DNA from 3 places in the Colwellia sp. 20A7 genome. Region 3 is predicted to be linked to each of the others. Evidence: predicted binding sites of a transcription regulator. Region 3 holds the regulator's gene; each other region holds the start of a gene.
What was found. Region 3 encodes FNR, which switches genes on or off when oxygen is low (the NO sensors DNR and NnrR bind a similar motif). Its sites were predicted from a motif close to TTGATCTAGATCAA; they were not measured.
Positions count from the first base shown of each region.

Region 1: clpB (ATP-dependent chaperone ClpB) is a predicted target of FNR. The motif match lies at 1,317-1,330, and genes of this name have one in related genera.
Region 2: GQS55_RS14930 (putative zinc-binding protein) is a predicted target of FNR. The motif match lies at 1,188-1,201, and genes of this name have one in related genera.

Region 1 is NZ_CP047130.1:3,685,965-3,688,249, forward strand. Features, by position in the region: gene clpB (ATP-dependent chaperone ClpB) at 1-1,208, opposite strand, end outside; gene pgeF (peptidoglycan editing factor PgeF) at 1,415-2,245, opposite strand; gene rluD (23S rRNA pseudouridine(1911/1915/1917) synthase RluD) at 2,223-2,285, opposite strand, start outside.
Region 2 is NZ_CP047130.1:3,468,669-3,470,953, forward strand. Features, by position in the region: gene GQS55_RS14925 (hypothetical protein) at 1-614, shown strand, start outside; gene GQS55_RS14930 (putative zinc-binding protein) at 675-1,082, opposite strand; gene GQS55_RS20225 (DUF1456 family protein) at 1,700-2,285, opposite strand, start outside.
Region 3 is NZ_CP047130.1:2,902,676-2,904,960, reverse strand. Features, by position in the region: gene uspE (universal stress protein UspE) at 1-669, opposite strand, end outside; gene fnr (fumarate/nitrate reduction transcriptional regulator Fnr) at 823-1,542, opposite strand; gene GQS55_RS12550 (sulfite exporter TauE/SafE family protein) at 1,624-2,285, opposite strand, start outside.

The DNA.
Region 1 (2,285 bases), 780 kb from region 3:
AAACGAATACTTGAAGCCGCTTCATCAATTAAATCAATTGCTTTGTCAGGTAATTGTCGATCACTGATATATCGATGAGACAGTGTAGCCGCAGCGACAATAGCCGGGTCAGTAATATTAACGCTATGGTGAAGTTCATACCGCTCTTTTAAACCACGTAGAATAGCAATGGTATCTTCAACACTAGGCTCTTCTACCAATACTTTTTGAAAACGACGCTCTAATGCTGCATCTTTTTCAATATATTTACGATACTCATCTAACGTTGTTGCGCCAACGCAATGTAAATCACCTCGAGCAAGCGCAGGTTTTAACATATTACCGGCATCCATCGCACCGTCAGTTTTCCCTGCGCCAACCATAGTATGTAATTCATCAATAAATAAGATGATTTTACCTTCTTCTTGAGATAACTCATTTAATACTGCTTTTAAACGCTCTTCAAATTCACCTCTATATTTTGCGCCAGCAATTAAAGCGCCCATATCTAAAGATAATACACGTTTATTTTTTAAACCTTCAGGTACTTCATGATCAACAATTCGTTGTGCTAAACCTTCAACAATCGCTGTTTTACCAACACCTGGTTGGCCAATTAACACCGGATTATTTTTAGTTCTACGTTGTAGTACTTGCAAGGTACGACGAATTTCATCGTCGCGACCAATAACAGGATCTAACTTTCCTTGCTCAGCAAGTTCAGTTAAGTCAACGGTATATTTATTTAGTGCTTGGCGCACGTCTTCAGCATTTGGATCATCAACTTTTTGACCACCTCTCACGTGCTCAATCGCGGCTTTAATGCGTTGTTCATTAGCACCTAATTCTTTTAAAATTTTTCCTAATGTACTTTTATCTTCAAGTGCTGCAAGTAAGAACATTTCAGAAGATATATATTTATCTGACATTTTTTGTGCATGTTTATCACATAAGTTTAATAGCTTACCTGAAGCAGAAGAAAGTTGAACATCACCACCAGCCCCTTCTACCTGTGCTAAAGATGTTAGTCCTTGTTCAATTTTACTTCTTAACGTATGTACATCTACACCCGCACTTTTTAATAGTGGGATAACAGAGTTACCATTTTGATTTAACAACGCCATCATTAAATGAATGGGTTCAATAAATTGATGGTCACGACCTAATGCAAGTGATTGTGCATCCGCAATAGATTCTTGGAATGATTGAGTAAAACGATCTAAACGCATAAATATTCTCCTGCCATATTACTGGACTTATGAATTAGTTAAACCAGATGTAATTACCTATAACATTAGGTCTAGTGTGGTCTTTTTCAATAGCGGGTAAGCATTAGTTTGATCTAGAACAAATAATTAACCTCATTTAGCCTTAAGAGAACGGCTTGGTATTAACTATCAATAATATAAAAGATGTGGATGATGAAGAGATATATTTACAATGGACAAATCAGTGTTGCCATTCTTCCTGTTACAGAATTTTTACGGTATGAATAATATTTATCGGTATTTGAATAAGTACATTCCGCTAATGCACTTATTTGCTTAATACCTGAAACGTTTAATTGTATTTCAGCAATTTTATGTAAATCCGCTAAATATTTTCCCTCTGACGTTGCAATAAAAGCGCTTTTAAAAGACTCGCACTGCTCGACAAATTGAGCTTTAACTTCACTACCTACTTCAAAAACACTTTTAGAAATACAAGGACCAAGCCAAGCATAAAGATCTTTTACAGGCGTTTTCATTTTAGCCATTGTATTTTGGATAATATTAGCAGACAAAGGACGCCAACCACCATGAATAGCAGCTACCTCATCACCTGACTTAGATGCCAATAAAATAGGTAAGCAATCCGCAGTCATTATTGCTAAGCAAATATTTTTTTCACGGGTGATAACAGCATCAGCGGTAATTGGTTCGGGAGATATTGTCGATAGTTCAACAACTTCATTACCATGAACTTGATTAAGCCATTGAATTTGAGCGTTTATAGGTAATAAGGATTGTAAATAACGTCGGTTTTCATTTACTTGTTCAGGACAATCACCAACATGTAAACCTAAATTGAACGCTTGATAAGGTGATGATGAGCCACGAAGAGTATTATTGGGTGTAATTCGTGTTGTTTGTACAGCAAAAACTTTATTATTTGGGGTTGTTTGGCCAATACCTTCATCGATAGATGAATGCATTGGCCATTTAACAAGTTCGATAGCTGAACTTGTTTTTATGCCACTTGAATTATAGGTAATCGTCGACGGCATTAAGTTTAGTATCTTCTTGTAGTAATTCTACTAACTCAAC
Region 2 (2,285 bases), 570 kb from region 3:
ATAATGATCATTCACAAAACCAGAATAGATCTGACAAAGAAACAGATATTGGTGAGTTGATTCGATTAAATCTATTGAATAATAGAAAAGCGCAATTAATTATTGTGGCTGTAATTGGAATAACATTAATTGGTGTTACTACCTCATGGCTAATAAATTACTTAGACTCTTCAGATGACGCCGTAATAAAAGAAGATGATAATAAGCCAAAAAACAGTACTTTTTCTTCTATTTTAAGAAATCATCCTCTCCCTATGCCGGATAATTATACGTTATATTTATCAGACCACTCAGGAATTAGCATCAATTGGCAAGCTGATGAGGTTGAAACATCGCTTTTATGGTCGCAACAAACTGCCCAAGGTGACACAAGCTGTAAAGAAATTAGTTTTAATAAAGGGACACCAATACGAACCTTGTCGGTTCAAGTGGAAAAAAGTGATGGTATTAATACTAGCTATTTTGCTAATTTCTCCCCTCTTGATAGTCAAGAGCTTATTCAAGCTTTAGCATTTCGTGGTGATTTTACTTTATGTGGTTATAATTTTTCTTTGAAAGGTAGTCAAGCTGCATTAGCAACAAATAAACAGTATGCCCAATGGGTTGAATACTAAAGCTAATACAATATAAAAGTATCTTATTAGGTCGATTTTTTGATTACTTATAGCGCTTGATTAAAACTGAAAGCCTATTCCTTTATCAAATAGTTGTTCATAGATACTTTTTATTGCGATAGCATTATCAGTTAATGAATCATCTAATTTACTGCGTTTTTCAAATCCTAAATCACTAATTTGATAATAATAATCTGCATGTAAACCACTTACTTCAAGACATGCTTTAGTGCAAGATAAGTCACAACCATCAATAGCAATAATTGGCCGTCCAGAATTGGCCAACGCCATAATGGGGATAACTTTCCCTGCCACACCTGAAACACACGACATTTCAGCGATACCATCATCATCAAGATTTAATGATATATTATGAGCCATTTCAGCTAAATTAGAACAACCAGAGCAGGCATATACTATAGGTTTACCCTGTTTAGTAATTTTGCTATTTTTTATATTATCTGACACGGAACTAATCTCCTTGCTTAGAAATGATAGCGGCTATTATATGATTGGTCTATACATCATATAAAACGTAACTTCCTGATTCTAACAAGGCCAAAAAAGTTGGTTTTGATTTATATCAACCTTTAGACCAATCAATTAAGAATTAATCTATTTAACCTGATTTTGGCAAAGATAATTTTGATTAATTGGAATACGGAATAATATTATTACAACGGATGTTCTAGTTTGAGAGCTTTCTTTGGTTCAAGATAAATTAAACACTTAAGTAAGGAAGAAAAACGTTACTATGCAGATAAACGTACGAACCGAACGTTCTCCGTAAGTAGCCTTTTTTTGATGAGGCTTTCTTCATTGTTATTAATATTTGTATTTATACCAAATTGACTAAGTTATTGCTCAGTCAATTAAGAACAGAAGGTATAAGTAGGCATTAGAACAAGCCTTAAAGCATTTATTAAGCTTAACCACTTTACTTATACCTGAATGAGTACTTAAAAGCTTAGAGCTTAGTTACAAGCTTTTATTAAAGCTCTAACTTATTATTCTCAAAATATCATCTTGCGTCATAGATCTAATCTTAATCAATGAGATCTATGAAAAAATGTTTACTTTTTAGGTTACTTATAAATATCTTCTGGTTTTAGCTTTAGAACCTGGCGAGATGACTTCTCTGAATTACCTTTACTATTAGGGTTTTCATATATAGCACTAGCATTCGGTCTTGCGCCATCAACCCATGTCTCATTGCTTTTATCTTTAGCTTTAAGGTTATTACTTGAGGTATTGTTATTTTGTGGTCTTCCCTTTTGAGGTTTATTAGCTGAAGAGGTATTGTTATTTTGTGGTCTGCCCTTTTGAGGCTTATTACCTGAAGAGGTATTATTATCTGGATTATGCTTTTCAATTTTTCCAGTTCTAGCAACATGATGTTTTTTATCAATTGCTTGTAATAAATTACGTAAAACTTGATCTTTACATTCTCTATAATGTTGATGATCTGTTCTTCTTGAAAAAGCACTTAATTCAGGTTTGTTTAGACGAAAATCAACACTTGCTAGTAATTCAATTAATTCTTCAGCTTTCAAATTAAGCGCAATTTTTAATTTAGTAAGTACAACATTATTAGTTAAACGTTTTTCAGGGGTTGCCGGAGGCCCTTCTTTTTTACCACGTTTTTCATTGATAAAACCATTTAAAAATGAA
Region 3 (2,285 bases):
AGTATTATTGTATTCACTAGAGTTAAACTCTGGTATTTCAATTGCTATATTAACTGGCGTACCTGGAAATGAGTTCACTAAATGAACCTTACCTTGAATAAGTTGTGCTAATTTCTTTGCTTCTTTAGTGATCTTATCATTTAGTGAGTTATGCTCTGTTTCGTCGCTACCCACATTAATTGCTGCAAGTATATTGCCGTTGCTTGGCCATTCATGTTCTTTCACTAATAAAACAGGGCAAGGACATTTGCGGAGTATATGCCAATCAGTCGGGGTGAAAATAACTGATTTTAATTTGTCATGTTGATGAGTCCCTTTAATGACAAGATCGTAATTATTTTGAATTACTTGTTCAATAATTGACTCAAAAGGGCGGTTATGCCAAACAACTAAGTTGTTAATATCAATGTCAGGTTTTAAATCACTTATTAGGCTCTCTAGCCAAAGCTCTTTGTCTTTAATGACTGACTGTCGCATAGCGCCACGATCATCGTTGGAAAGAATAGTAGTCATCTCATAAGAGAAGTCAAAGATACTTAAAAAAGCGGTTACTTCAACCTGACCACCACTCGCTTTGATGTTGGCAGCTAAGTCTATTGCTCTTTTTAATGCTTTTTGTTCGTCAGTTGATGGGTCGATAACGACTAGAATTTTTTGATAGGTTTTCATGATAATTCTCCCTGTTGTTATACATTGGTTAAACTTTAATAAAGCCTAAGTAATTTATATCAAAAGTGTGAGATTAATGCTTGTTTTAAATCAAACTATAGCTGATTTAAAACAAGCATTAGAAATTATGAAGCTAACAAATATGAACGGGCGTTAGAATTCAGCGCAATCCACGAGTTCATCAAGACTTACAATAGTAATAAGTTTACCGTCGACTTTTATCAAACCACTTTTATGAAAACGGTTTAATAAACGGCTTATTGTTTCAACGGTAAGTCCGATGTAATTTCCAATATCACTTCGTGTCATTGTAAGACGAAATTCAGCGGCTGATAAACCTCTGGCACGATAGCGTTTGCTTAAGCTTACTAAAAAGGTAGCGACGCGTTGCTCTGCATTTTTTCTGTTCAATAATGTGAGCATTTCTTGGTCGGTACGAATTTCATTACTCATTAGACGCAAAACTTGTTTCTTAAGCTTTGGCATAGTATTAGATAAAGTATCTAAATTATCATAAGGAATTTCACATATCATCGATGTCTCTAATGCCTGAGCAAAGCTTTTATGCTCTGATTCAGCAATAGCGTCAAATCCCAGTAAATCTCCAGCTAAGTGAAAACCAGTGATTTGTTCTTCACCTTGTTCATTAACGGTAAAAGTTTTAAAAGTGCCAGAACGGATAGCATAAAGAGCATGCATTTTTTGACCATCGGTGAATATTTTATCACCTTTGTGAAAAGGGCGTTTACGATCTATGATTTTATCGAGAGTATTAAGTTCTTGATCATTTAGGGTAAAAGGTAGACAAAGTTCACTAATACTACAGTTTTGGCAATTAATATGCTGTGCACCAGGGGAACTATTATTTAACATAGGCTACTCATTTATTATTATAGGAATAGAGTAAACTGTAATTTATGTATTTACTCTAATTTCTAGGATAGTGCTATGGTATTAGAACACTTGGTGGTATGCAACAATAAAACTATAAATACCAAAGGTTATTAACACTAGTGCCATTGCTTTTTTAAAAGATGGTTTTGTTAAGGTATTCTTGATACTACTAAATCCAATAGAGAGAGTTAATAGCGCAGGTAGTGTACCTAAGCCGAAAAAGAACATAATGCTCGCCCCGGTAATCATGCTACCGCTTGCTAATGCCCAAGTTAAGGTTGAGTAAACTAATCCGCAAGGTAACCAACCCCAAACAGCGCCAAGAGAGAGTGCTTTTATTGGTGAGTCTACAGGGATAGCTTTACCTGCTAAAGGTGATATGTAACGCCATAAATGCTTACCTAAAGCCTCAATCCTATTTAACCACATTAGCCATTGACCTAAATGTAAGCCAAGTAAAATCATAAAGGTGGCTGAAAGTAATCGTAGACCAGCGAGTGGCATACCAATATTTTTTGCTGCGATAGATCCGGTAAATCCAACAATTGCCCCGATTAAGGCGTAAGAAGAAATACGTCCAACATTGTATAAAATAACTAGGGTGGTTTTACTTTTAGCTACTGATGGTTTTACCTGGCTCTTAACAGAGACCTGATTATTAACAGGTATCTGGTTATTTTCATATTTATTTGACTGAGGAAGGGCTGAAGTGAGCATGGTGG